2 regions of the Arthrobacter sp. E70 genome follow, and region 2 is predicted to be linked to the other one. Evidence: riboswitches for the same ligand, from Rfam matches in the RefSeq annotation. Region 2 holds a riboswitch; the other holds the start of a gene.
What was found. Region 2 has a riboswitch for glycine ahead of gcvP (aminomethyl-transferring glycine dehydrogenase). Riboswitches for the same ligand answer to the same signal wherever they lie in the genome.
Positions count from the first base shown of each region.

Region 1: it holds a riboswitch for glycine, as region 2 does, so the genes downstream of both, gcvP (aminomethyl-transferring glycine dehydrogenase) here and gcvP (aminomethyl-transferring glycine dehydrogenase) in region 2, are expected to answer to the same signal.

Region 1 is NZ_JBYQFR010000023.1:812-21,685, forward strand. Features, by position in the region: gene gcvT (glycine cleavage system aminomethyltransferase GcvT) at 1-928, opposite strand, end outside; gene gcvP (aminomethyl-transferring glycine dehydrogenase) at 940-3,789, opposite strand; glycine riboswitch at 3,981-4,078, opposite strand; gene AC3IMC_RS19735 (TetR/AcrR family transcriptional regulator) at 4,166-4,702, opposite strand; gene AC3IMC_RS19740 (MFS transporter) at 4,779-6,338, shown strand; gene AC3IMC_RS19745 (Dps family protein) at 6,411-6,890, opposite strand; gene AC3IMC_RS19750 (APC family permease) at 7,100-8,656, shown strand; gene AC3IMC_RS19755 (AMIN-like domain-containing (lipo)protein) at 8,731-9,279, opposite strand; gene AC3IMC_RS19760 (DUF4193 domain-containing protein) at 9,455-9,757, opposite strand; gene AC3IMC_RS19765 (hypothetical protein) at 9,846-10,049, opposite strand; gene AC3IMC_RS19770 (LacI family DNA-binding transcriptional regulator) at 10,123-11,136, opposite strand; gene araA (L-arabinose isomerase) at 11,197-12,717, opposite strand; gene AC3IMC_RS19780 (L-ribulose-5-phosphate 4-epimerase) at 12,768-13,460, opposite strand; gene araB (ribulokinase) at 13,457-15,172, opposite strand; gene chvE (multiple monosaccharide ABC transporter substrate-binding protein) at 15,435-16,565, shown strand; gene mmsA (multiple monosaccharide ABC transporter ATP-binding protein) at 16,672-18,201, shown strand; gene mmsB (multiple monosaccharide ABC transporter permease) at 18,206-19,486, shown strand; gene AC3IMC_RS19805 (MFS transporter) at 19,507-20,760, opposite strand; gene AC3IMC_RS19810 (elongation factor G-like protein EF-G2) at 20,811-20,874, opposite strand, start outside.
Region 2 is NZ_JBYQFR010000025.1:608-9,192, forward strand. Features, by position in the region: gene glyA (serine hydroxymethyltransferase) at 1-1,176, opposite strand, end outside; gene gcvH (glycine cleavage system protein GcvH) at 1,173-1,556, opposite strand; gene gcvT (glycine cleavage system aminomethyltransferase GcvT) at 1,604-2,716, opposite strand; gene gcvP (aminomethyl-transferring glycine dehydrogenase) at 2,726-5,587, opposite strand; glycine riboswitch at 5,746-5,845, opposite strand; gene AC3IMC_RS20040 (hypothetical protein) at 5,980-6,111, shown strand; glycine riboswitch at 6,123-6,220, shown strand; gene cycA (D-serine/D-alanine/glycine transporter) at 6,376-7,887, shown strand; gene purU (formyltetrahydrofolate deformylase) at 7,947-8,585, shown strand, end outside.

The DNA.
Region 1 (20,874 bases), on a different contig from region 2:
CCCCGCCTTTGAGCCCGACGAGGCGGCGGCCGGAGCTGCTGCCGGCGCCGGCTTCCTTTTTGGCGGCCAGTGCAGCCTTCCCGACGAAGTCGCCTTCCTTGGAAAGCGCGACGACGGGCCCCAGTCCGGCGGCGAACGGGTCACCCTGCAGGGAGAGTTCATTGCCGTACAGCGGCATGCCGGCTTCAAGGCGGAGGGAGTCGCGGGCAGCCAGCCCGGCGGGGGTCAGCTCCCCCTCGTCGGCGATGGCGACGAACGCCTGCCACAGCGCCGCGGCATCCTGGTTGGCCACGAAGATTTCGAACCCGTCCTCGCCCGTGTAGCCGGTGCGCGCCAGCAGGAGCTCGAGGCCGGCGCCGTTGACCAGGAAGGGCACCTCCACTGCGGCGTAGTACTTGAGGTCGGTGACGTCTGCGTGCCGTGCTGCGGGGACCAGGCGCAGCAGGAGGTCCTGGGCTTTGGGGCCCTGGACGGCGATCAGGGACGTGGCGGCAGAGGCATCCTCCACCGTGACATCGAACCCGGCGGCCCGTTCCTGCAGGGCTGCGGCGACGACGGCGGCGTTCCCGGCGTTGGGAACCACCAGGAAGACGTCGGTACCGTCCTGCGCGGCCGGACGGCGGTAGGTGATGAGGTCATCGATGATGCCGCCGTCGGCGTTGCAGATCAGGGAATACTTGGCCTTGCCCACGGCCATGGCGGAAATCTTTCCCACCAGGGCGTAGTCGAGGAAAGCGGCAGCCTGGGGCCCGGTGACCCAGACCTCCCCCATGTGGGAGAGGTCGAACAGGCCGGCCGTCTTGCGGACGGCGTGGTGTTCGGCCAGTTCGGAGCTGTACTTCAGGGGCATCTGCCAGCCACCGAAGTCGGTGAAGGAGGCGCCCAGTTTCTTGTGTTCGTCGTACAGTGCGGTGTACTTCTCGGTCATGGTCCCGGTCCTTAGTTTTCGAACTCTTCGAGGGGCGGGCAGGAGCAGATCAGGTTCCGGTCGCCGGCGGCGCCGTCGATCCGGCCCACGGGCGGGAAGTACTTGTCCTGCTTGTGGTGGGCGGGGAACGCGGCCTGCTCACGCGGGTAGGCGCGGTCCCAGTCGGAGCTGACGACGGCGGCTGCCGTGTGGGGTGCGCGGCGCAGCGGCGAGTCCGCGACGGCAAAGTCGCCGTTGGCCACCTGGTCGATTTCCTTGCGGATGGTGATCATCGCCTCGATGAAGCGGTCGATCTCGGCAAGGTCCTCGGACTCCGTGGGCTCCACCATCAGCGTTCCCGCCACTGGGAACGCGAGGGTGGGGGCGTGGAAGCCGAAGTCGATGAGGCGCTTAGCCACATCCTCGGCAGTGACGCCGGTCTTGGCGGTGAGGGCGCGTAGGTCCAGGATGCACTCGTGCGCCACCAGGCCGCCCTCTCCCGTGTAGAGGACGGGGAAGTACTCGTTCAGGCGCGAGGCAACATAGTTGGCGGCGAGCAGCGCGGACTTGGTGGCCTCGGTCAGGCCTTCACCGCCCATGAGCTTCACGTACGCCCAGGAGATGGGCAGGACACCGGCCGAGCCGAAGCGGGAGGCGGAAATCGGCACGTCGGCGGCACCCGACCCGGCATTCCAGGTGTTTGCGTCGCCCGGCATGAACGGCGCCAGGTGGGCCTTGGCAGCGACCGGTCCGACGCCCGGCCCGCCACCGCCGTGCGGGATGCAGAAGGTCTTGTGCAGGTTCAGGTGCGAGACGTCGCCGCCGAACTTGCCCGGCTGGGCGAGGCCAACAAGGGCGTTGAGGTTGGCACCGTCGATGTAGACCTGGCCACCGGCGGCGTGCACGGCGTCGCAGACTTCGCGGACGTCGCCGTCGTAGACGCCGTGCGTGGACGGGTAGGTGATCATGATGCAGGACAGCGCGTCCCGGTTCGCTTCGATCTTGGCCTCGAGGTCGGCGTGGTCGATCGTGCCGTCTGCCGCGGTGGCGACGACGACGACCTTCATGCCGGCAAGCACGGCCGAGGCGGCGTTGGTGCCGTGGGCCGAGGCCGGGATCAGGCAGACGTTGCGCTGCTGGTCTCCGCGGGAGTGGTGGTAGCCGCGGATGGCCAGCAGGCCCGCGAGTTCGCCCTGGGACCCGGCGTTGGGCTGGATGGACACCTGGTCGTAGCCGGTGATGGCGGTCAGGTCAGCTTCCAGGTCGGTGATGAGTTCGCGCCAGCCTGCGGTCTGGGAATCCGGGGCGAACGGGTGGATTGAGGCGAACTCGGGCCAGGAGATGGCTTCCATTTCGGCGGTGGCGTTCAGCTTCATCGTGCACGAGCCCAGCGGGATCATGGTGCGGTCCAGGGCCAGGTCACGGTCGGAGAGCTTGCGGATGTAGCGCAGGAGCTGGGTTTCTGAGCGGTGGGTGTTGAACACCGGGTGCTGCAGGTAGTCGGAGGAACGCTCGACGCCGGCTTCCAGTGCAAAGCCTTCGCTCCCGGCCACGGTGGCGCCAAAGACGTCCGCGACCTCGGCGACGATGGCCGCCGTCGTCGTTTCGTCCAGGGAGATGCCCACGGTGTCGGCGTCGACACGGCGCAGATTGATGCCGCGCGCCTCGGCATCGGCAACAACCGCAGCTGCACGGCCCGGGACCCGGACAGTCAGGGTGTCGAAGAAGCTCCGGTGGGCCACGTCGATTCCGGCGGCCTCGAGGGAGGCCGCGAGGGTGCGCGCGTGGCTGTGAGCGGTCTCGGCGATCGCCTTCAGCCCGTCCGGGCCGTGGTAGACGGCGTACATGGAGGCAACGATGGCCAGGAGCGCCTGGGCGGTGCAGATGTTGGACGTGGCCTTCTCGCGGCGGATGTGCTGCTCACGGGTCTGCAGCGCCAGCCGGTAGGCCGGGACGCCGGCGTCGTCCTTGGACACACCCACCAGGCGGCCGGGCAGGGAGCGTTCCAGGCCCTTGCGGACAGCCATGTAGGCAGCATGCGGGCCACCGAAGAACAGCGGGACGCCGAAGCGCTGGGCCGAGCCGACGGCGATGTCGGCCCCCTGCTCGCCGGGAGGGGTGATCAGGGTCAGGGCCAGTAGGTCGGCGGCCACCGTCACCAGCGCATCCCGTTCCTTGGCGGCGGCGATCACGGCGGACTGGTCCCACACCCGGCCGGAGGCGCCCGGCTGCTGCAGCACGATGCCGTTGATGTCGCCGTCGGGCAGGCCCTGGGACAGGTCCGCGACCTCCACCTCAAAGCCGAGCGCCTCGGCACGGCCCTTGACGATCGCAATGGTCTGCGGCAGCACGTCGATGTCCAGGACGGTCTTGCCCTCGGCGGCGGGCTTGGTCTTGTTGGACCGGCGCATCAGCAGCACGGCCTCTGCCACTGCCGTGGCTTCATCGAGCAGCGACGCGTTGGCGATGGGCAGGCCCACCAGGTCCTGGACCATGGTCTGGAAGTTCAGCAGTGCCTCCAGCCGGCCTTGGGAAATTTCGGGCTGGTAGGGCGTGTAGGCGGTGTACCAGGCCGGGGATTCCAAAATGTTCCGGCGGATCACCGGCGGCGTCACGGTGTCGTAGTAACCCTGGCCGATCAGCTGCACGGCGGTCTTGTTCTTCCCGGCGAGCTTCCGCAGCTCCGCGAGGACCTCAACCTCGCTGAGGGCGTCCTGGAGCCGAAGGGCGGTTTCCTGGCGGATGACCTGGGGAACGGCGGTGTCCACCAGGGAGTCGACGCTGTCGTACCCGACGGCCTTGAGCATGGTCTCGACGTCGGCCTGGCGGCGCGCGCCGATATGGCGGTCTACGAAGGTGGTGGAGGCTGAACTAACCGACACGAAGGAACTCCATTTACTCAGGCGGCGCAGGGTACGCCACAGCGATTCGGGTTCCTCCCCGCTCTGTATTGGACCTGAGAGTTTCCGCGTTGCCTGCCTGGACAGGACCCGCTTGCACCGTCGGTGAGCACAGCAGCTTTCCACTCCCGACAGGGTGGCAGGGAACGCTGCCTGCTACTTTCCAGAGGTGCCTCGCCGCGGCGGTACAGGGGCCTGCGAGATTCCTGGGGAGGGTTTGCTCCTACGGCGCCTGCCTGTACTTCCGGCAGGACTCTCCCGCCGCAGATCAAAGGCTATTCATTTGGATTTTGCGGGAACACTGAGGCTCCCACAGCGCTTAATTCTCCTACGCGGGAGCCCGCGGGGCAAATGGTTCCTACCGCCGGAGCCGCTCCAGCGCGGCCAGCAACTCGTCCACGTCCGCCGCCGCTCCACCTTCGGGAACCGGCCCCACGGAGAGCATGGCGTTAAAGTACAGGCCGTCGCCCATGTACAGCACGGCCTTGGCCAGGGCGGGCCCTACATCCGCGGCGATCTCGTCGAGCCAGCGCCGCTGGATTGCGGCAAACCGCCGCCTCGTTTCTTCGTGCGCCACCTCGGCAAGCCGGGTGGCTGCCACGATGGCCCGGTCCAGGGGCGTGTCCGCCCAGACCGAGGACCTGATGAAGTAGGCCGCGGCTCCTTCGGGAGCTTCGGCCATCGCGTCCGCGTCCGCGCCGGCCAGCACGTCCAGCCGTTCCAGCAGCACCTCGATGAGCGCTTCCTTGTTGGGAAAGTGATAGAGCAGGCCCCCCTTGGACACGCCTGCTTTCCGGGCAACTGCGTCGAGGGTCGCCGCCCTCTCGCCCACCTCGATGAGGAGGGACTCAAAGGCGTCAAGGACGGCATCTCGGGCTACGGGCTTGCGGGGCATGCCTCCCATCATGCCCTTGACCAGGTCGAAACCGGATAATCTGAAACTATACCGTCTGGACGGTATAGTTATTTCCATGACCACTTCGACCAGCTCTCTTGCACCAGGCCAGACGGAGAGCCCCGCGACGCCTTCGCCGAGGCGTGACTGGCTGGCCCTGGCGTTACTGATGTTCCCGGTGCTGCTCGTGGCCGTGGACAACACGGCCCTGACGTTCGCCCTGCCCGCCATCACGCGCGCCCTCGAGCCTTCGGGCGTGCAACTGCTGTGGATCGTGGACGTCTACCCCCTGGTGCTGGCCGGGCTGCTCGTTTCGATGGGAAGCCTGGGTGACCGGATCGGGCGGCGGCGGCTGCTGACCATCGGCAGCACAGGCTTCGCGGGTATCTCTGCCGTCACGGCCTTTGCCCCCAGCGCGGAGTGGCTGATTGCCGGCCGGGGAGCGCTGGGATTTTTCGGCGCCATGCTGATGCCGTCCACCCTGTCACTGATCCGCAACATCTTCCCGGAGCCCGGCCGCCGGCGGCTCGCCGTTGCCATCTGGGCAGCCGGATTCTCCGGTGGCGCGGCCCTGGGGCCGATCTTCGGCGGCTGGTTGATGGAGCAGTTCTGGTGGGGCGCGGTTTTCCTGGTCGCGCTGCCCCTCATGCTTCCCCAGCTGGGGTTCGGACCGGCATTCATTCCCGAATCCAGGGATCCGGCGCCCGGGGCGGTGGACATCCCCAGTGTCCTGCTTTCGATGCTTGCCATGGTTCCCGCGGTGTACGGGATCAAGGAGGTTGCCACCCAGGCCTCCGGCCCGGCGGGCTTTGCCGGCATTGCCTTCGGTGTGGCGATGGGCGCGGTGTTCGTGCGCCGGCAGCACGGCCTCAAGAACCCGCTGCTCGATATGTCCTTGTTCCGGAACAGGGTCTTCAGCATGGCCATCGGCGCCAACATCCTGGCACTGTTTTCCTTCAACGGGTTCATCCTGTTCCTGGCCCAGCACCTCCAGCTGCTCGAAGGAATGACCCCGTCCTCCGCAGGCATCGCGATGATCCCCGCCCTGGCCGCCACCGTGGTGGCGGGACTGGTGGTGGTGCCGCTTGTCCGGAAGGTCCGGCCGGGCTTCGTGGTGGCTGCGGGGCTGGCCTTCAGCGCGGCGGGATACAGCATGGTGGCGTTCGGAAACCACGACGGCGGCCCTTCCGTCCTGCTGGCGGCGCTGCTCATCCTGGCGCTCGGCGTGGGGACGGCGGAAACCATCTCGAACGATCTCATCCTGGGCTCTGCGCCCCAGGAAAAGTCGGGGGCGGCGGCGGCGATTTCGGAAACAGGCTATGAGGTGGGCGCCCTGCTGGGCACGGCGGTGCTGGGGTCGATCCTGACCGCCTCCTACCAGCAAAACCTCCGGCTGCCGGCGGGCGTGGAGGGCGCGCTGCCCGGGCACACCCTCCATAACGCGGGCGAAACACTGGCGGGCGCCATGGACGCCGCAGCAACCCTGCCCGCTCCCCTGGCAGCGGCACTACGGGAGGCGTCAGCGGCCGCCTTTGACTCGGGTGTCCACATCACCGCGGCCATTGGGCTGGTGCTGATGGCCGCGGCGGCGGTCCTTGCCGCCGTCGTGCTTCGAAAGGTCCCGAAAGCCGGTTGACGGGAAATGCGGGCAGCAAAAAGGCGTCCGGCTACGGAGGGTTGCCCCCCGGAGCCGGACGCCCCTGCCGGACTACTTCGAGTCGGCGGTGGTGACGCTTGCGGTTGGCTTCATGTTCTCGGCCTGCACCATCCAGGCGAACTGCTCGAGCCGGGCGATGAACTCGTGCAGGAGATCGGCGGAGGTGGGGTCTTCCTCATCCACTTCGTCATGGACCTTGCGCATGGTGCCAACGGCGGCCTCAAGGGCTGCAACGATCCGCTCAATGGCATCCTTGGTGCTGATCAGCCCTTCGGGGAACTGGGCCAGGCTGGTGGTGTCGGCAACGGTGGAGCTGCGGCCGTCTGGAAGGGCGTGCAGGGCGCGCATGCGCTCGGCGGTGTCATCGGCGAACTGGCGGGCGGCGTCAACGATTTCATCCAGCTGCAGGTGGAGGTCGCGGAAATTAGTGCCCACGATGTTCCAGTGCGCCTGCTTGCCCTGAACGTGGAGTTCGATCAGGTCCGCGAGCACGGCCTGCAGGTTGTTGGTCAGTGTCGGTGAAGCTTTCAATGCATCCTCCTCGATTGGTCCAGTGCTGCCGAGGCTACCAGCGGGGCAGGTGCCGCGGGAGGCGGTTTCTCAGTGAGCTTACTAATTTACGGCGGTCATAAAAGAATGTTGTTCATATTGCGTCTTGCATCACAGGACCGGCACCCCCATACTAAATGAACGCCATTCATATAGTGACTTCGGTCTCACAGCTTCCAGAAAGTGGTGCCATGACAGAGACAATCCGCACCAGTACAGCCAAATCAGGCCCTCATGCCCACGCGCCCTCAACGGGCGGCGTCAGCGACAAGGGACTCAAGGGCGGGCAGCTCGGCCTCCTCGCCGTCGTCGTCCTGGGCATCTCCACCATTGCCCCCGCCTACACCCTCACCAGCGCGCTTGGACCCACCGTCAACGAAGCCGGGCTCCAGCTGCCGGTCATCTTCCTGATCGGGTTCATCCCGATGATCCTGGTATCGCTTGCCTACCGGGAGCTCAATGCCGACTCCCCGGACAGCGGCACCACCTTCACCTGGGTCACCAAGGCCTTCGGCCCGTGGATCGGCTGGATGGGCGGCTGGGGCCTGCTGGCCGCAAACATCATCGTGCTCTCCAACCTGGCCGGTGTCGCCGTCGACTTCTTCTACCTCTTCCTGTCCCAGCTCACCGGTTCCCCGGAACTGGCAGACCTGGCGGACAACAAGGCGCTGAACGTGCTCACGTGCTTTATCTTCGTGGCACTGGCCGTCTGGGTCAGCTACCGCGGCCTGCACACCACCAAGCTGGTGCAGTACAGCCTGGTGGGATTCCAGCTGCTGGTGCTGGGCCTGTTCGTGGGCATGGCCTTCGCCAACTGGTCCACCTCGGAAACGGCCATCCCGTTCAGCTGGGACTGGTTCGACGTGACCAGGATCGAGACGTTCGGCCAGGTGGCCGCCGGCATCTCCCTGTCGATCTTCGTGTACTGGGGCTGGGACGTCTGCCTGACGGTGAACGAGGAAACGGCCAACGGCAAGAAGACCGCCGGGTTCGCCGGCACCCTGACCGCCGTCATCGTCCTGGCGATCTACCTCCTGGTCAGCATCGCCACCATGATGTTCGCCGGCGTTGGTGATACCGGCAACGGCCTGAACAACGCGGACAACCACGAGAACATCTTCACGGCACTGGCCTCCCCGATCATGGGCCCGTTTGCCATCCTGATGTCCCTCGCCGTGCTCTCCAGCTCCGCCGCCTCCCTGCAGTCCACCTTCATGTCGCCGTCGCGCAGCCTGCTGGCCATGGCCCACTACGGTGCCCTGCCCGAACCGTTCAGCCGGATCAGCCGGAAGTTCGCAACGCCGGGCTTCGCCACCGTCGCCGCCGGCGTGCTGTCGGCAGGGTTCTACGCGATCATGCATGTGGTCAGCGAAAACGTCCTGAATGACACCATCCTGGCCCTGGGCCTGATGATCTGCTTCTACTACGGGCTGACCGCGCTGGCCTGCACCTGGTACTTCCGCCACAGCCTCTTCAACAGCGCACGCCACTTCCTCTTCCGGCTGGTGTGCCCGGTAGTGGGCGGCGTGGGCCTGTTCGTGGTGTTCGTCCAGACCGCGGTGGACAGCCTGGCTCCGGAATTCGGCAGCGGTTCGGAGGTGTTCGGTGTGGGCCTGGTGTTCATCCTGGGCGTCGGCATCCTGGCGATGGGCGCCGTCGTCATGCTGGTCATGTCCCGCACCCATCCCGGCTTCTTCCGCGGCGAAACCCTTAAGCGGGATACCCCCGCCCTGGTGGTTCCCGAATAGGCCCGCACACCGAAAAAGGTGCCGTGCCCCGTTTCCGGGGCACGGCACCTTTTGGGTTGGCGACGGCGGAGCGGTCACCAATAGTGCGCGACGTCGATCACCAGGCGTGAGCCGGCGTCCGGTCCGGCCAGGGTGAAGACGCGGAACGGCAGGCGGGCGCGCACCCCCAGGCCCAGGGTTGTGTACCCTTCGAAGCTTCCGGCATAGGCAACCTGGCGGAACGTCTGGTAGCCGGCCACGTTGGAGAGCTCAGACTTGTCAGCCGGGTTGTAGGTAGGGTTGCCGCCGGCGTCGTAGGCAGGTGCGTTAACCGTGACCTGAAGACGCGCTCCGCCCCGCAGCGGGACAGGAAGGCCGGAACCGTCCTGGACCACCTGGGGCACGTACTTCACGGTGTATCCGGCGACGGGCCCGTTGAGGTCCACCACCATCCGGTCAAAGCAGTAGTGCTGCCCGGTCCGCACGCCGGTGACGGATGCGGTACTCATGCCCTCGCCGCTCTTGGCCAGCGATCCCCACGTGAGCCCGCAATACGATGCGCTTGCCGAGGCCGGCCCCGGCAACAGTAGTCCCAGCCCTGCGGCCATCATGATGGCGGTAAGCCAGGCAAGGAATTTCTTCATGGTGGTGCCATCCAGGAACGAGGCAATTGGATGGATTAAGCGTAGGAGCCTGCGCAGCCTGAAACGAGGTCTGTTTTGGTAACGGACGGCCGTGCAAGATAACGACGGCGACCGGGAACCAAAAAAGCGCCGCCCACCTCCGGGGTGGGCGGCGCCGGGCGAAGCGAAAGGGTCTTTAGCCTTCACACTCGCGGCAGTACTTCAAGCCGTCCTTTTCGCGGGCGACCTGGGAACGGTGGCGGACCAGGAAACACGACGAACAGGTGAACTCATCGGACTGTTCGGGGACCACGATGACCGTCAGTTCCTCGTTGGAAAGATCGGCGCCGGGCAGGTCGATACCTTCCGCGGTGTCGTTCTCGTCGACGTCGATGACAGCGGTCTGTGCGTTACCGCCGCGGGACGCCTGGAGCGCCTCAAGGGAGTCCGAGGGAGTCTCTTCTTCCTGCTTGCGTGGAGCATCGTAATCGGTAGCCATAGCCTGTTCACTTTCGTTGCCGCACAGCGCCATGTCAGGCGCTTCAGGAAGTCTAGGGCATGATCCCGGTACTAACGCAAGAGCGTGCTCAACCAGGCAGCCCGCTGCCGTCGGAAAGGGTTTCGGCGTACTTGGCGCGGGCAAGATCGGCCCCCACGGCGACGCCGCTCAGGGCCGGCAGCCAGCCCCAGCGGGTGGCGTCCGCCATGGCGTCGGCCGCCTGGGTCTCCGAATCGTATGTGAACGTCTGCATCAGCCAGGTGCGGAGCCGCGAGGGAAGGGTTGCCGTCATGCCTGCAACCTACGCAGCTATTGTTGTGGCTTCGTTTCATGCCGGTCTCGCAGCCATTAACACTGTTCACCTGTCAGGCGGGTGCGGCAGTGCTGCTGCGCAGGACGAGCTCGGGCTCCACCACCAGCGTCCGCGGTCCTTCCGCGCCGTTGAGCTCCGTCAGCATGATGTCCATGCACCGACGGCCGAGCTCTTCGAAGTCCTGCCGGACGGTGGTCAGCGGCGGGCTGAAATAGGCGGCCTCGGCCTGGTCGTCGAAACCCACCACCGACACCTCCTGCGGCACCTTGATGCCCGCCTCGTTGAAGGCGCGCAACACGCCCATGGCCATCTGGTCGTTGGCCACGAAGAGGGCCGTTGCGCGGTGGCCGCCCGCCAGCTGCCGGCCGATCTCATAGCCGCTGCCGGCGCTCCAGTCCCCTTCGACCATGAGGTCGGAGTCGAGTCCTGCGGCGTCGAGCGTGGCCTTCCAGCCGTCGGCCCGGGCCACGGCGTCGATCCAGTCCTGGGGCCCGGCAACATGGCCAATCCTGCGGTGCCCCTGCTCAATCAAATGCCGGACGGCCAGTTCGGCTCCGCGGCGCTGGTCCACGCGGACGCCGCCCACGGCCTCGTTCCCGTCCGAGCCCACGGCCACCACCGGCACCCCGATGGGCAGCTCTGCCAGGGCAGCCAGCGTTCCCACGTGCGGAACGATCACCACGATCCCGTCCACCGACTGGTCCAGGAAGTGCCGGACGGCGTCCAGGATGGCCTCCCGGCTGACCTCCCGCAGGGCGGCAATGCTCACGAAGTAGCCGGCGTCGCGCGCCGCCTGCTCCACTCCAAGCAGCGTGTTGGCCGGGCCGTACTGGGAGAGCTCGTTGCCCAGCACGCCGATGGTCTGCGAGCGCCGGGTCACCAGGCTGCGGGCTGCGGTGTTGCGGCGGTACCCGAGCTGGGCGATGGCCGCCTCCACCTTCTCCCGCGTCGCCTTGCTCACGTTGGGGTGGTTGTTGACCACCCGTGAGACGGTCTGGTGTGAGACTCCGGCCAGCTCCGCGACGTCCTCGAGCCGTGGCAGGCGCGGCGGCTTACTTTGTGTCATGAGGCTATTGTCCGTGAGAGCGGCCGCCGCCGGGGCAAGTGCGGCGGCCGCGCGGCGGATTCACAGTCCGCCGGCGAGTTTGTAGTAGGCGGCGTTCCAGTTCAGGTCTTTCTTGAACTGTTTGATGGTGGTGCCTTCGTCGATGCTGAGCAGTTCGGTTTTGGCGATGTCGGCGAAGTCCTCGAACACGTCCATGCCCACCTGGGTGGAGAGCACTGTGTGGTGTGCTGCGCCGGCGGTGAGCCAGGCGGCGGCGGAGGTGGCGAAGTCCGGTTTGGGCTCCCAGAGCGCCCGGGCGACGGGGAGGTTGGGCAGCGGCTGGTCCAGGGGAACGACGTCGACGGCGTTGGCCACCAGGCGGAAGCGGTCCCGCATGTCGGACAGGGCGACGACGACGCCCGGGGAGGCATCGGCGTCGAACACCAGGCGGACGGGGTCTTCCTTGCCGCCGATGCCCAGGGGGTGGATTTCCAGGCGGGGCTTCTGGGCGGTGAGTGAGGGGCAGACCTCGAGCATGTGCGCGCCGAGGATCTTCTCGGAGCCCGGTTCCAGGTGGTAGGTGTAGTCCTCCATCAGCGACGCTCCCCCGGGGAGCCCGGCACCCATCATCTTGGCGGCGCGGACCAGGATGGCGGTCTTCCAGTCGCCCTCGGCACCGAAGCCGTAGCCGGCGGCCATGAGCCGCTGCACGGCCAGGCCCGGGAGCTGGCGCAATGCACCCAGGTCCTCGAACGAGGTGGTGAACGCCGCGGAGCCGTTGGCTTCCAGGAAGGACCGCAGGCCCAGTTCGATCCGGGCCCCGTACCGCAGGGAATCGTGCCGTGCCGCGCCCGCGCGGAGCTCCGGCACCACCTCGTAAAGGTCCTGGTACTCGGCAACCAGGGCGTCGACGTCGGACTCCGCGGCGCCGTGCACGGCGTCGGCGAGCTCGTTGACGGACCAGGTGTTGACCGCGACGCCGAAACGCAGCTCGGCTTCGGTCTTGTCGCCTTCGGTGACGGCGACATTGCGCATGTTGTCGCCGAAGCGGGTCAGTTTCAGCGTCCGGACGGCTGCCCAACCGGCGGCGGCGCGCTGCCAGGACCCCACCTGCCGGGCAACCTCGGGATTGGAAACGTGCCCGACGACGGTCTTCCGGGCAATGCCCAGGCGGGACTGGATGTAGCCGAATTCGCGGTCGCCGTGCGCGGCCTGGTTGAGGTTCATGAAGTCGAAGTCGATGTCCGCCCAGGGCAGGTCGCGGTTGGCCTGGGTGTGCAGGTGCAGCAGCGGTTTCCGCAGCAGGTCCAGGCCGGAGATCCACATCTTGGCCGGGCTGAACGTGTGCATCCACGCGGTCACGCCGATCACCGAATCGTCCGAGTTCGCTTCCAGCGCGGTCCGGCGGATCGCGTCGGAATCCGTCAGGACGGGCTTCCAGACGATCTTTACCGGCACGGCGGACGACGCGTTGAGCTGGTTGGCGATCTCCCGGGACTGGGCGGCGACCTGCTTGAGGACGTCTTCCCCGTAGAGGTGCTGGCTGCCGGTGAGGAACCAGACCTCGTAGCCGTCGAGGGAGGTGGATGCTGCGGTACTCATGGATTCTCCTGGAAAAGTCGGTTCTTGGCCTGGTGGCAGGCCCGTGGCTTTTATTGGCCGTAGACGTTCTGGTAGCGGGCGTACAGCGAATCGATGTGGCCCTGGTCGATGGGGAGGGGTTCGCCGAGCTGGCGTGCGATGTGCACGGTGCGGGCCACTTCCTCGCACATGACGGCGGCTTTCACAGCGGACCGGGCGTCCTTGCCGATCGTGAAAGGACCGTGGTTCTGCATCAGTACCGCCGGTGACGTTGAATTCTTCAGGGTCTCCACGATGCCGTGGCCGATCGAGTCGTCGCCGATCAGCGCGAACGGGCCCACCGGTATCTCGCCGCCGAACTCATCGCCCATCATGGTCAGCACGCACGGAATCGCCTCCCCGCGGGCAGCCCAGGCGGTGGCGTACGTGGAGTGCGTATGCACCACTCCCCCCACCTCCGGCATGTGCCGGTACACATAGGCGTGCGCTGCCGTGTCCGAGGACGGCGACAAAGCGGGATTGCCCCACTCGCCATCGCCGTTTCCCGCAACCGGGACCCCGTACAGGTCGGTGACGATCATCTGCTCCGGGGTCAGGTCCTGGTAGGAGACGCCGGAGGGCTTAATGACCATGAGGTCCGTCCCGGGAACCCGTGAGGAAACGTTCCCGGCCGTCCAGACCACCAGTTCGTACCGGGTCAGCTCGGCATGCAGGGCGCACACTTCCTCCCGGATGCGGGCGATGGTTTCGAGGATTGCGCTCATGCGGACACCGCCACGGTTGTTGTGGCGGCTTTGCGCTGGAGGGCTTTGAGCCGGTGCATGACATCGTTGCCGCCGCGGCCGAAGTAGTCGTGCAACGCCTTGTACTCCTGGAACAGCTCGTCGTACGCCGCCACGTTTTCCGGGATCGGCGTGTACACCCCGCCCGGTTCGGCACCCATGGCGGCAGCAGCCTCGCGAATGTCCGCATATTCACCCGCGGCCACGGCCGCGTGGATCGCCGATCCCAGCGCCGGGCCCTGCTCCGAGCCGATGGTGGACAGCTGCAGCCCCGTGGCATCCGCGTAGATCTGCATCAGGAGCTTGTTCTTCAGCAGGCCCCCGGCAACGATGAACTCCCTCACCGGCACCCCGGCCTCCCGGAAAGCATCCACGATGGTGCGCGTCCCGAACGCGGTGGCTTCCAACAGCGCCCGGTACGTGTCCTCCGGCCGGGTGGCCAGGGTCTGGCCCACCACGATCCCGGAAAGTTCGTGGTCCACCAGGACCGAGCGGTTGCCCGAGTGCCAATCGAGGGCGATCAGGCCATGCTCTCCAATGGCTTGCTGCGAGGCCAGTTCGGTGAGGTACTCGTGGATCCCCAGACCCGCTTCCTTCGCGGCCTGATGGTATTCCGGCGGCACCCCGTACCGGGTGAACCAGCCGAAGATATCGCCCACGCCGGACTGCCCGGCCTCGTAACCCCACAGCCCCGGCACGATGCCACCATCCACCACCCCGCACATGCCCGGAACCTCACGCAATTCCGTGCCGTTCATCACGTGGCAGGTGGAGGTGCCCATGATGGCCACCAACTGGCCGGAGTCCACCGCCTTGGCAGCCGGGGCGGTCACGTGGGCGTCGACGTTGCCCACGGCCACGGCGATGCCCTCCGGCAGCCCCGTCCACGCCGCCGCCTCCGCGGTCAGGGTGCCTGCGGCGTCGCCCAGCCGCCCGATGGTGTGCTCCAGCTTCGCGCTGACAAAGTCCTTGAAGTCCGGATTCAGGGCCGCCAGGAAATCCTCCGACGGATACCGGCCGTCCTGGTAAATTCCCTTGTAACCGGCGGTGCAGGCATTGCGGACATACCGGCCACACAGCTGCCAGACAATCCAGTCCGCCGCCTCCACCCAGTGGTCCATCGCGGCATACGCCTCCGGATCCTCCTCCAGCAACTGCAGCCCCTTGGCGAACTCCCACTCAGAAGAGATCAGGCCGCCGTAGCGCGGAAGCCAGTCCTCACCCCGCTCAGCAGCCAACCGGTTGATCCGGTCAGCCTGCCCCTGCGCCGCATGGTGCCGCCAAAGCTTCACATAGGCGTGCGGTCGGTTCGCGTAGCCGGGCACCTCATTCAGGGGCGTACCGTCGGCCTTGACGGGCACCATCGTGCAGGCGGTGAAGTCCGTGGCGATACCGACGACGGCCGCCGGGTCAATCCCGGCAGCCGCCACCGCCGCGGGCACGGCGTTGCGCAGCACCTCCCGGTAGTCGTTGGGCACCTGCAGCGCCCATTCCCCGGGAAGCCGCGCGCCGTCGTCGCCCGCCGTATCCTCTGGGAGCCGGTCCGTAACCACTGCGTGCGGATACTCATGGACCGCACTCCCAAGTTCCCTGCCATCGCGGACGCGCACCACCACCGCACGCCCCGAAAGGGTCCCGTAGTCCACCCCGATAACGCAGGGCTCGGAGCTGGATCTGTTCAACGTCTCTGGCATGGTGCCTCCATCCGGGAGGCAGCGGCCTCGTTACCGGGGTTGTAGGGTCTGGGTCGGGCTAAGTTCTGGAGTAAGTGTGAACGCTAACAAGTGCTATGTCAACGACGCCGAAAAACTTTCGAAGTTCTGGAAGGAGCCTCTTGTTAGCGTTCACAAATCGGTCTATATTGAACCGACACATCAACAATGTGGCCAGGGCCAGGGAGCGTCGGTGCTGCCGGTCCAACAACACTTCGCGGCGGTGCTGCCGCGGAAGGAGAAAATGGTGAGAATCAAAAAACTCATGGGCGCGGTGGCCCTTGTCCTCGCCCTGACGGTGGGTGCCACCGGTTGCGGCACCCGGGGCGGGGCTGCCACTGAATCCGGCAGCGCGGCCAAGCCCAGCGATTCGCTCGTTGGAATCTCGATGCCCACGCAGACGTCAGAGCGGTGGATTGCCGATGGCGCAAACGTGGAAAAGTCGCTGAAGGACCTCGGGTACAAAACCGACCTGCAGTTCGCCAATGACGACATCCCCACCCAAGTCTCGCAGATCGAAAACATGCTGACCAAGGGCGCCAAGGCACTGATCATCGCCGCCATCGACGGCACCACCCTGACCGACGTCCTGGCCAAGGCCAAAGAGCAGAACGTCAAGGTCATTGCCTACGACCGCCTGATCAATGGCACCCCCAACGTGGATTACTACACCACGTTCGACAACTACACCGTGGGCGTCCAGCAGGCTACCTCGCTTCTGACCGGCCTGGGCCTCGTCGACGCCAGCGGCAAGAAGGTGGACGGCAAGGGCCCCTTCAACATCGAGCTTTTCGCCGGAAGCCCTGATGACAACAACGCCAATTTCTTCTGGACGGGCGCCATGGACACCCTCAAGCCGTACCTGGACGCCGGCACGCTGAAGGTCCCCAGCGGCCAGACCAAGTTCGAGCAGGCCGCGATCCTTCGCTGGCAGGCACCCGTGGCGCAGAAGCGCATGGAGGACATCATCACCTCCGCCTACAGCTCCGGAACCAAGCTGAACGGCGTCCTGTCTCCGTATGACGGCCTGTCCATCGGCATCATCTCGGCCCTCACCAGCACCGGCGGCTACGCCAAGGGAAGCCTGCCGGTGGTGACCGGCCAGGACGCCGAAAAGGGCTCCGTGAAGTCCATCATCGCCGGCGAACAGTACTCCACCATCTTCAAGGACACCCGCCAGCTGGGCGCCCAGGCCGTCAAGATGGTTGATTCTGTCCTCAAAGGCCAGGAACCGGAAACCAATGACACCAAGACCTACAACAACAAGGTCAAGGTTGTCCCGGCCTTCCTGCTGAAGTCCGTGATCATCACCAAGGACAACTACAAGAAGGAACTGATCGACTCGGGTTACTACACCGACGCCGACGTGAAGTAGTCAGCGTCCAGGGCTGTGGCCGGGCTCGTCGCCGGGCCACAGCCCATCCCGCAACCTCCTGCAGCAGCAGGAAGGCCAAGCTTCGACCAGTCAGTGGGAATTGACGATGAACACACCCATTCTTCAAATGCGAGGAATCACCAAGACGTTTCCCGGCGTGAAAGCGCTGCAGGACGTCACCCTGGACGTGAACCGTGGAGAGGTCCACGCCATCTGCGGTGAAAACGGAGCCGGCAAATCAACGCTGATGAAAGTGTTGTCCGGCGTCTATCCACACAACAGCTTCGACGGGGAAATCCTCTTCGAGAACGAACCCTGCCACTTCTCCAGTATTTCGGACAGCGAGAAGCGGGGAATTGTCATCATCCACCAGGAACTGGCCTTGAGCCCGTACCTGTCCATTGCCGAGAACATTTACCTGGGCAACGAACAGGCCACCAACGGCTGGGTGGACTGGCGCAAGACCAACCTGGAGGCCGCCAGGCTGCTGGCCCGCGTCGGCCTGGATGAAAACCCGGTCACCCCCGTGCAGCACATCAGCGTAGGCAAGCAGCAGCTGGTGGAGATCGCCAAGGCGCTTTCCAAGGAAGTGAAGCTGCTCATCCTGGACGAGCCCACGGCCGCCCTCAATGACGAGGATTCCGGCCACCTGCTGGACCTGATCCTCCATTTGAAGGGCCAGGGGGTCACCAGCATCATCATCAGCCATAAACTCAATGAAATCCGCAAGGTGGCCGATGCCGTCACCATCATCCGGGACGGCAAGACCATCGAAACCCTGCGTCTTGACGAAGGCCAGATCACGCAGGAACGGATCATCCGCGGCATGGTGGGCCGGGACCTGGAGAGCCTGTATCCGGACCGCGAGCCGAACATCGGCGAGGAAGTCCTGCGCATCGAGGACTGGTCCGTGCGCCACCCCCAGGACCACACCCGCATGGTGGTCAACAACGCCAACCTGCATGTCCGGAAGGGCGAAGTGGTGGGACTCGCGGGACTGATGGGCGCCGGGCGCACCGAACTTGCCATGAGCGTTTTCGGCCGTACCTACGGCACCGCCACCTCAGGGAAGGTCTACAAGTACGGCAAGGAAATCAACACTGCCACGGTTTCGGACGCCATCACGCACGGCATTGCCTACGCCACCGAGGACCGCAAGCATTACGGCCTGAACCTCATTGAGGACATCAAGCGGAACATTTCCCTGGCGGCGCTGCGCAAGCTCGCCAGGCGCGGCTTCGTGGACAAGAACCAGGAGACTGTGGTGGCCAACGGCTACCGCACGAGCATGAACATCAAGGCGCCGTCGGTGGCCGCCATCACCGGCAAGCTCTCCGGCGGCAACCAGCAGAAAGTGGTGCTCAGCAAATGGATGTTCTCCGACCCGGACGTGCTCATCCTCGATGAACCCACCCGCGGTATCGATGTCGGCGCCAAATACGAGATCTACACGATCATCGCCAAACTCGCGGCCGAAGGAAAGGCAGTCATTGTGATTTCCTCTGAGCTGCCGGAGCTGCTCGGAATCTGCGACCGTATCTACACCCTCGCCGCCGGCCACATCACGGGTGAAGTTCCCATCGCCGAGGCCACACAGGAAACCCTGATGCACTACATGACCAAAGAGAAGGAATAGCGAAATGTCCGCCTTACGAGAATCGCTCGGATTCCTCACAAGCCGCCTCCGCCAGGTTGGCATCTTCGTCGCCCTGATCCTGATCGTCCTGCTGTTCCAGGGACTCACCGGCGGGATCCTGCTGGAACCCCAGAATGTCACCAACCTGGTGGTCCAGAACAGCTACATCCTCATCCTGGCCATCGGCATGGTGATGGTCATCATTGCCGGGCACATCGACCTTTCCGTCGGTTCGGTGGCCGGGTTCATCGGCGCCGTCGCCGGCGTCATGATCGTGCACTGGGGCTGGCCGTGGTGGGCCGCCATCCCTGCCTGCCTGCTGGTCGGTGCCCTGGTAGGAGCCTGGCAGGGCTACTGGATCGCCTACGTGGGGATCCCGGCTTTCATCGTCACGCTGGCGGGCATGCTGATCTTCCGCGGGCTGACGCTCATTACCCTGAAGAACCAGCAGATCACCCCCTTCCCCGCCGAACTGCGGGCCCTCGGCGGAGGCTTCCTTCCCGACCTCACCGGCGGCACCTCCGTGCTGGAATGGCTCACCGTCATCCTCGGTGTCGGGGCAACGGTTGCCCTGCTGATCCAGGCGCTGAAGGAGCGCAGGATCCGGCGGAAGTTTGACCTCGAAAGCGAGCCCTTGGTCTGGTTCGTCATCAAGACCACCTTCACGGCGCTGCTCATGCTCGTCATCACGTTCCTTCTGGCGTCCTACCGGGGAACCCCGATCGTCCTGGTGGTCCTGGCCGCCCTGGTGATCGCGTACACCGCGCTCATGAACAACAGCGTCTTCGGGCGGCACACCTACGCCATCGGCGGCAACCTGCAGGCGGCCGAACTGTCAGGCATCAAGACCAAGGCCGTCACGTTCCGGCTCTTCGTGAATATGGGTGTGCTTGCCGCCCTGGCGGGCCTCGTCTTCACCGCCCGGCTCAACTCCGCGCAGCCCGCCGGCGGAACCGGATTCGAGCTGGACTCCATCGCGGCGGCGTTCATTGGCGGCGCGGCGGTAACCGGAGGCATCGGGACGGTCGCCGGTGCGATGATCGGTGGCCTGATCATGGGCGTGCTGAACAACGGTATGTCGATCCTGGGCCTGGGCACCGACTACCAACAGCTCATCAAGGGCCTGGTGCTCCTGGTAGCCGTAGGCTTCGACATCTTCAACAAGAACCGCAGCGGTGGTGGCGGCGATATCGGAAAGCGCTTCAAGCTGAAGACATCCCCTCCGCCCGCCCAGGAGAAGCCGGTGCCGGCAACGAGCGAAACGGTGGAGGCAGGCGTGAAGTAAAACCCTGCGGCCGCCGCTCTTCAGGGAGCGGCGGCCAGGCCAGTGGCGGCATCCGCAGGCGAGCGCCGCCGCCGGCTGAGCAGGATGAAGGGAGCGGCCAGCAGTTGCACCACTCCGCTCATCGCCAGCGAGGCCGGGTACCCGTACAGATCGGCTGCGCGGCCAAGAAGGGGTTGCACCACCACTCCCCCGCTCGAACCCATGAGCGAGGCGAAGCTCAGGACCGTCGCCCGCTGCTTCGACGCGATCATGTCGTTCAGGTACGCCTGGCGCACCGGAGTCCCCGCGGAGGCCACCACTGCCCACACCACCAGCAGCACCAGGGCCAGCCAGAATACGTTGGTGACCAGAAGCCCCACCAGGACCAGTGAACTGATCACGTTGGAGGCGATCAGCACCGTGGTTCGCCGCCGGACCAGGTTCCGCACCATCGGCGCCAGCAGGCCGCCCACAATGTCCGCACCCGCAACGATGGCAGCTGCCAGGCCGGCGATGGCGTAAGCCCTCGGGTCGCCGAAAAGCTGCAGCAGGTAGGGCTGGAGGGCGTAAAACACATAGAAGCCCACGCCTTCGGTGAAGGGGGCGGCCAGCATCATGAACCTCACCGGCGGGTTCTTCAGCCCGCCCTCCACCGACGCCTGCAGGACCTCACGGGTGGCCCGCAGCGGGTGCGCCGACCGCTCCGGTGTGAAGCCGACGTCGTGCATCAGCAGGAAGGCGACGGCGAACATGGCCACCAGCACACCCACCCGCAGCAGGAACGGCACCCCCAGGTTGGTGGCCTGGGCAATCACCCCGCCCGCCACCGAACCGGCGAGCATGGCGATGCCGGAGACCATCTGGCCGCGGCCCAGCACCGCCTCGAGCGCGCCCTCATACCCGGAGAAGTGCAGCGCGTCCACGAGCCAGGCTTCCACCGCCCCCGAGAAGAACGTGAAGCCCAAACCGAGCAGCACCGACACGACGGCCCACCACCAGAACGGCGCGGACAACTGCCACAGCAGGTAGTAGAGATACGTGGAGACGGCCAGAGTGATGGTTCCCAGCAGGAAGGAAATCCGGCGCCCCCAGCCGTCCGCCACTACGCCGGTAGGTACCTCGAAGAGCACCATCCCGGCGGTGAAGAAGGCGTTCGCCGCGAACGCTTCGAGGTTGCTGAGCCCCGCGTCCAGCAGGAAGAGGGTGTTGATGCCCCAGATGAACGACGCCGCGAGGGTGTTGCCCAGCGTCAGCGTCAGGTAGATGCTCTGGATCTTGCGTGCTGCGGCATTCATCGGGGCCGGCGTTCCGATGTCCTCTTCCTGTTTTCTCTTCCGTCGCGGGGTCAGGACGGGCTGAAGTTCGGCGGGACCGGGTCGTGGCGCAGGTACCGCCGGCGGAACCTGCCC
Region 2 (8,585 bases):
CGTGGCCAGGGCAGGCGTGCCGATGCGCAGGCCGGAGGTGACCATGGGCGGACGGGGGTCGAACGGGACGGCGTTGCGGTTGACGGTGATGTCGATCGCGGCGAGCCGGTCCTCGGCCTGCTGGCCGTCGAGTTCGCAGTTGCGCAGGTCAACGAGGACCAGGTGCACGTCGGTGCCGCCGGACACCACGCTGATGCCCTTGGCGGTGACGTCGGGCTGGACCAGGCGTTCGGCCAGGATCCGGGCGCCCGCCAGGACGCGCTCCTGCCGCTCACGGAACTCCTCGGACGCGGCGATCTTGAAGGCCACTGCCTTGCCGGCGATGACGTGCTCCAGCGGCCCGCCCTGCTGGCCGGGGAACACGGCGGAGTTGATCTTCTTGGCGATGTCGGCGTCGTTGGACAGGATGATGCCGCCGCGCGGACCGGCGAGGGTCTTGTGCGTGGTGGAAGTGGTGACGTGGGCGTGCGGCACCGGAGACGGGTGGAGCCCTGCGGCCACGAGCCCGGCGAAGTGGGCCATGTCCACCATCAGGTAGGCGCCTACGGAGTCAGCGATCCGGCGGAATTCGGCGAAGTCCAGCTGCCGTGCGTACGCGGACCAGCCGGCCACGATCAGCTGCGGCTTGTGTTCCTGCGCCAGCCGTTCCACCTCAGCCATGTCGATGGTGTGGGTGTCCTCGCGGACCTGGTACGGGATGACGTTGTAGAGCTTGCCGGAGAAATTGATCTTCATGCCGTGGGTCAGGTGGCCGCCGTGGGCCAGGTTCAGGCCCATGATGGTGTCGCCGGGCTTGATCAGCGCATGCATCACGGAGGCGTTGGCCTGCGCGCCGGAGTGCGGCTGAACGTTCGCGTACTCCGCGCCGAACAGGGCCTTGACGCGATCGATGGCGAGCTGCTCGATGACGTCCACGTGCTCGCAGCCGCCGTAGTAGCGCTTGCCCGGATAGCCTTCGGCGTACTTGTTGGTCAGGACCGAGCCCTGGGCCTGCATCACCGCGGCAGCAGTGTGGTTCTCGGAGGCGATCATCTCCAGGCCGTCGCGCTGGCGGCCCAGTTCGTCGTCGATCTTTGCCGCGATCTCCGGGTCCAGGACGGACAGGTCCGCGTTCAGGCTGGGGGAGACCACCTGTTCAAACGCCACGGTGCCCGCGGCAGATGATGCGCCGCTCACAGTTCGCCGCCGTTTGCTTCGGCGTATTCCTGTGCGGACAGCAGCGGGCCCTCTTCGGTGACGGTGACCTTGAAGAGCCAGCCGGCACCGTAGGGGTCGTTGTTGATCACGGCAGGGTCGCTGACCACGTCGTCATTGACCTCCGTGACCTCGCCGGTCACGGGGGAGTACAGGTCGGAGACGGACTTGGTGGACTCAATTTCGCCACAGGTCTCGCCTGCGGTCACCGTGGAACCAACCTCGGGCAGGTCCACGTACACAATGTCGCCCAGCGCCTCGGCGGCAACAGCGGACACGCCCACCACGGACGGGCCGGCGCCGTCAGCGGCGATCCATTCGTGTTCGGCGGAGTACTTCAGTTCAGCGGCAACTTTGGCCATGGTGTTTTTCCTTAAGTTCGGGGTTTCAAGAGTGCGGGAGCGCCGGTCTATTTTTGGCGCTTGTAAAAGGGCAGTGCGACGACTTCGAAGGGCTCGGCTTTGCCGCGCAGGTCCACGTCCAGGGCGGTGCCCAGCTCAGCGTGTTCGACGTCGACGTAGGCCAGTGCCACCGGGTAGCCCAGGGTGGGGCTGGGCTGGCCCGAGGTTACCTCGCCCACCACGTTTCCGTCTTTGAGGACGGGGTAGCCGCCACGGCCGGCGCGGCGGCCATGGCCTTTCAGGCCCACCAGTTTGCGCTTGGGGCCGGCTTCCTTCGCTGCCTCCAGTGCCGCCCGGCCCACGAAGTCGCCTTCCTTGGATTTGAGCGCCACCACAGGGCCCAGGCCGGCATCGAAGGGTGAACGCTCCAGCGAGAGCTCGTTCCCGTACAGCGGCATGCCCGCTTCAAGGCGGAGCGAATCGCGGGATGCGAGGCCGCAGGGGACAATGCCGAACTCTTCCCCGGCCTGGGCCACGGACTCCCACAGGGAAGCGGCGCCTTCATTCGGCAGGAAGAGCTCAAAGCCGTCTTCACCGGTGTAGCCGGTGCGGGCAAGGATGACATCGTGGCCGGCCACGGTGACCTCGTTGAACGCGTAGTACTTCAGGCCGGTGACGAGGGCATGCTGGGACTCATCCGTGAGCTTGAGCAGGATGGCCTCGGCCTTGGGTCCCTGGACTGCCACGAGCGAAGTTGCGGCCGAAGCGTCCTCCACTGTCACATCGAAGTTCGCAGCACGTTTTGCCAGGGCGGCGGCCACAGTGGGTGCGTTGCCCGCGTTGGGAACCACCAGGTACTTCTCATCGCCGAAACGGTACGTGATGAGGTCGTCAATGATGCCGCCGTCCTCAGAGCAGATCAGCGAGTACTTGGCCTTGCCGTCCGCGATTGCGGACAACTTGCCCACCAGGGCGTAGTCCAGGAAGGCACCGGCCTCGGGGCCGGTCACCCAGACTTCACCCATGTGGGAGAGGTCGAACAGGCCGGCGGCGTTCCGGACGGCGTGGTGTTCGGCCAGTTCGGAGCTGTACTTCAGCGGCATCTGCCAGCCACCGAAGTCGGTGAAGGAGGCGCCAAGCTTCTTGTGCTCTTCGTAGAGAGCCGTGTAGTTCTCAGTCATGGGGGATCCTTAGTTTTCGAACTCGGACAGCGGCGGGCAGGAGCAGATCAGGTTCCGGTCTCCACCGGCGCCGTCGATCCGGCCCACAGGCGGGAAGTACTTGTCCTGCTTGAGGTGGTGGACGGGGAAGACGGCCTGCTCACGGCTGTACTGGCGGGTCCATTCGGAGTTCACGACGGCGGCCGCGGAGTGGGGTGCGTTGCGCAGCGGGGATTCCTGGACAGTGAAGTCGCCGTTGGCCACCTGGTCGATTTCCTTGCGGATGGTGATCATGGCCTCGATGAAGCGGTCAATCTCGGCCAGGTCCTCGGACTCGGTGGGCTCCACCATCAGGGTTCCCGCAACAGGAAACGCGAGGGTAGGGGCGTGGAAGCCGAAGTCGATGAGGCGCTTGGCCACGTCCTCCGCGGTGACGCCGGTCTTGGCGGTGAGGTCGCGCAGGTCCAGGATGCACTCGTGCGCCACGAGCCCGCCCTCACCGGTGTAGAGGACCGGGAAGTAGTCGTTCAACCTGGACGCGACGTAGTTGGCGGCCAGCAGCGCTGCCTTGGTGGCTTCGGTCAGGCCTTCGCCACCCATGAGCTTCACGTACGCCCAGGAGATGGGCAGGACGCCGGCGGAACCGAAGTTCGAGGCGCTGATGGCCACGCCGTGGCCTTCCACTGTTCCCTCTGAGGAAGCCTTGTTGGCGTCGCCGGGCATGAACGGCGCCAGGTGGGCTTTGGCTGCGACCGGTCCGACGCCGGGTCCGCCGCCGCCGTGCGGGATGCAGAAGGTCTTGTGCAGGTTCAGGTGGGACACGTCGCCGCCGAACTTGCCCGGCTGGGCCAGGCCCACCAACGCGTTCAGATTGGCACCGTCAACGTAGACCTGGCCGCCCGCCGCGTGGACAGCCTCACAGATCTCAGTCACATCCGCGTCATAGACGCCGTGGGTGGACGGGTAGGTGATCATGATCGCCGAGAGGACGTCCTTGTTCGCCTCGATCTTCGCGTAAAGGTCCTCGTGGTCGATCGTGCCGTCCGCGGCGGTGGCAACCACGACGACCTTCATGCCCGCCAGAACAGCGGAGGCAGCGTTGGTGCCGTGGGCCGACGCGGGGATCAGGCAGACGTTGCGCTGGGCATCACCGTTGGCGCGGTGGTAGCCGCGGATGGCCAACAGGCCGGCTAGCTCGCCCTGGGATCCGGCGTTGGGCTGCAGCGACACCTGGTCGTAGCCGGTGATTTCCGCCAGGTCGGCTTCCAAGCCACTGATCAGTTCGCGCCAGCCCTTGGTCTGGGACTCCGGGGCGAAGGGGTGGATTGAGGCGAACTCCGGCCAGGAGATGGCTTCCATTTCGGCGGTGGCGTTCAGCTTCATGGTGCACGAGCCCAGCGGGATCATGGTGCGGTCCAGCGCCAGGTCCCGGTCCGAGAGCCTGCGGATGTAGCGCAGGAGCTGGGTTTCGGAGCGGTGGGTGTTGAAGACCGGGTGCTGCATGAACTCAGAAGTGCGGAGCACCTCGGACGGCAGGTCGAAGCCCGCAGCGTCCACCACGGGGCCGGCGCCGAAGGCGACGGCGACGGCGGAGAGGATTTCCGGCGTCGTGGTTTCATCAACGGAGACCCCGATGGTGTCGGCGTCAATGTAGCGCAGGTTGATGCCCCGTGCTTCTGCAGCGGTGATGACCTTGGCGGCCTTGCCGGGGACGGAGACCGTGACCGTGTCGAAGAACGCCTCGGTGGCCAGTTTCCGGCCGGCGATCTTGAGCGTGGTGGCAAGGGCGCGGGCGTTGTTGTGGACACGTTCGGCGATGGCCTTCAGCCCGTCGGGTCCGTGGTAGACGGCGTAGAAAGAGGAGACGATGGCCAGCAGCGCCTGCGCCGTGCAGATGTTGGAGGTGGCCTTTTCGCGGCGGATGTGCTGCTCGCGGGTCTGCAGCGCCAGTCGGTACGCGGGAACCCCGGCGTCGTCCTTGGAGACTCCCACCAGGCGGCCGGGCATGGAACGCTCCAGGCCCTTGGCCACTGCCATGTAGGCGGCGTGCGGGCCGCCGAAGAACAGCGGGACACCGAACCGCTGGGTGGAGCCGACGGCGATGTCGGCGCCCTGCTCGCCCGGAGGGGTGATCAGGGTCAGCGCCAGAAGGTCGGCGGCCACCGTCACCAGCGCGCCGCGCTCCTTTGCTTCGGCAATGACGCCTGCGTGGTTGAAGACGCGGCCGGAGACGCCGGGCTGCTGGAGCACAATGCCGTTGATGTCGCCTTCGGGCAGGCCCTTGGACAGGTCGGCAACCTCCACCTCGAAGCCGAGCGCCTCAGCGCGGCCCTTGACGATGGCGATGGTCTGCGGCAGGACGTCGGCGTCCAGGACGGTCTTGCCGTCGCGGGCAGCCTTGTTCTTGTTGGCCCTGCGCATCATGAGGACTGCTTCAGCGACGGCGGTGGCCTCGTCCAGCAGGGACGCGTTGGCGATCGGCAGGCCCACCAGGTCCTGGACCATGGTCTGGAAGTTCAGCAGCGCCTCGAGCCGGCCCTGGGAGATCTCCGGCTGGTAGGGCGTGTAGGCGGTGTACCAGGCCGGCGCCTCAAGGACGTTCCGGCGGATGACGGCCGGGGTGATGGTGTCGTAGTAGCCCTGGCCGATCATCTGGACGGCGGTCTTGTTCTTGGCGGCGAGGCGGCGCAGTTCAGCCAGGACCTCCACTTCGCTGAGGGCATCGGCGAGCTTCAGGGCAGTTTCCTGCCGGATGGAGGCCGGGACGGCCACGTCAACGAGGCCATCCACGCTGTCGTAGCCGACGGCTTTCAGCATGGTGTCGACGTCGGCCTGCCGGCGCGCGCCGATATGGCGGTCAACGAATGATGTTGATGCGGATTGAATCGTCATGAGGAACTCCAGGTCTGGCCGGCCAAGTGGCACGGCATGCGGTGGGTTCCTCCCCGCTCTGTATTGGACCTGAGAGATTCCGCGTTGCCTGCTCTTGGCAGGGCTCCGCTTGCACCGTCGGTGAGTGCTGCCAGAGCAGCACTGCTTTCCAGAGTCGCCTCGCCGTGACGGTACATGGGCCTGAGAGATTCCTGGGGAGGATTTGCTCCTACGGCGCCTGTCCGGTGGATGCCGGGAGGGCTCTCCCGTCACAGCTCGAAAGGCTTATTCAAATGTGGGTGATTCGGCTCACACGGTACAGGTTTGTTGAAGCAAAAACAAATTGCGGCGTCACGCTGCTGGGCCTTGACGCTCCGTTGCCGCGAAAAGACATCCCGGGTTGACATCCGATCGTGACGGGCACCACACTGATCCCCGGGATTGGCGCCGAGGCCTGGCTGGCTCAGCGTAACCGGAGCAGCCCCGTTCCGGCGCCGGTCCCATCGCCCAACCTCCGCAGCTCGGAGGTGGTGGCGTCCAACTGAAAATGAGCCTTCGACCTGCGGCGGGAGAGCCCTGCCGGTACGTTCAGCAGGCGCCGTAGGAGCAAACCCTCCCCAGGAAACTCTCAGGCCCACGTACCGCCGCGGTGAGGCGACTCTGGAAAGTAGCCGGGCCCTGTCCTGGCTCACCGACGGTGCAAGCAGGCCCTGCCTGGGTCTGCGGAATCTCTCAGGTCCCATACAGAGCGGGGAGGAAATCCAATCTTTGCGACACCCCGGGTGCCGCTCGAACGATGGAGTTCCTCAATGACGACCCACTCCCCGACGTCCCCCGGCGGCGGAGCCCCGCACCTGGAGCGGCAGCTCAGCAACCGCCACATCCAACTGATCGCCATCGGCGGCGCCATTGGCACCGGCCTGTTCATGGGCTCCGGCAAGACCATCTCGGCGGCCGGCCCCTCAGTGATCTTCGTGTACATGATCATCGGCTTCATGCTGTTCTTCGTCATGCGTGCCATGGGTGAACTGCTGCTCAGCAACCTCAACTACAAGTCGTTCAGTGACTTCGCCGCTGACCTGCTGGGTCCGTGGGCCGGCTTCTTTACGGGCTGGACCTACTGGTTCTGCTGGGTCATCACCGGCATCGCCGATGTGATCGCCATCGCGGGCTACTCCCGTGAACTGTGGCCCGGGGTTCCCCAGTGGATTCCCGGGCTGGCCACCGTGGCCATCCTCCTGCTCCTGAACCTCGTCACGGTCAAGGCGTTCGGCGAGACCGAGTTCTGGTTCGCCCTGATCAAGATCATCGCCATTGCCGCGCTGATCATCGTTGGCCTGTTCATGATTCTCACCGGTTTCCAGTCCGACGCCGGCCCTGCCACGTTCACCAACCTGTGGAGCCATGGCGGGTTCTTCCCCAACGAATTCATGGGCTTCGTGGCCGGCTTCCAGATCGCCGTCTTCGCCTTCGTGGGCATCGAACTGGTGGGTACCACCGCTGCCGAGGCCAAGAACCCGGAGCGGAACCTGCCCAAGGCCATCAACTCCATTCCCATCCGGGTGCTCCTCTTCTACGTAGGTGCCCTCATCATCCTGATGGCCGTCACCCCCTGGACCGAGTTCAAAGCCGGCCACAGCCCCTTTATCGCCATGTTCTCCCTGGCGGGGCTGGGCGCCGCAGCCACCGTGGTCAACCTCGTGGTGCTGAGCTCCGCGATGTCCTCCGCCAACTCCGGCATTTACTCCACCTCCCGCATGGTCTTCGGGCTTGCCCAGGAAGGCGACGCGCCGGACGTCTTTGGCAAACTGTCCCGGCGGAAGGTACCCCAGAACGCACTGTTCCTTTCCTGCGTGCTGCTGCTGTCCGGCGTCGTCCTCATGTACGCGGGCCAGGACGTGGGCAAGGCGTTCGACATGGTGACCACCGTCTCCGCCGTCTGCTTTGTCTTCGTCTGGTCCATCATCCTGGCCAGCTACATTGCCTTCCGCCGCCGGCGGCCGCACCTGCATGAGGCATCGAAGTTTAAAATGCCCGGCGGCGTTGCCATGGTTTGGGTGGTCTTCGCCTTCTTCGCCTTCGTGATCTGGGCCCTCACCACCCAGCCGGACACCCTGGTGGCCCTTCTGGTCACCCCGGTGTGGTTCATCATGCTGGGCGCCGCATGGTTCGTCCTCCGGCGCCGGCCCGCGCACCAGGCCCGTTTTGCCACCTTCCAAGCTGAACTGCAGGCAGACCAGGACTTCGCTGAGGCAGCATCCGGCATGGCTGTCCGGCGGGGTGCCGCCGATGAAGCCGCCGAAGAACAGGTCAAGCGGTGATCGGCACCGACGCCCGCACCGCCGAGGCCCGAACCCCCGCGGCAGACCGGCTCCAGGCCGTGCCCCCGGAGACGGGCAGGGAATTCGTGCTGACGTTCCACTGCCCGGATGCCCTGGGTATTGTCCAGGCGGTGTCGGCATTCCTGCTGGATCAGGAATGCTACATCGTGGACATCAAGCAGTTCGGCGACAGGGCAAGCGGCCGGTTCTTCATGCGCGTCCACGTCACCTCCGAGGTTGACATCGACCTTGCCCGCCTCCGCGCCGGTTTCGGGCAGGTGGCCCAGGAATGGCAGATGGACTGGCGCCTGGAACGCCACGGACGCAGGCAGCCCATCCTGGTGATGGTCTCCAAGTACGAGCATTGCCTGAACGACCTCCTGTTCCGCGCCCGCAGCGGGGAATTGCCCGTGGAGATCGCCGCCGTGGTGTCCAACCACCCGGACCTGGAACCGCTTGCGGCGTGGCACGGTGTTCCTTTCCACCACATTCCCGTGGCTCCGGACACCAAGACGGATGCGGAGGAGCGCTTGCTGGGCCTGGTGGACCATTACTCCGTGGAGCTGGTGGTGCTTGCCCGCTACATGCAGGTGCTCAGCGACGGCCTGACCCGCAAGCTGGACGGCCGGGCCATCAACATCCACCACTCGTTCCTGCCCAGTTTCAAGGGTGCCAAGCCCTACCACCAGGCCTACGAG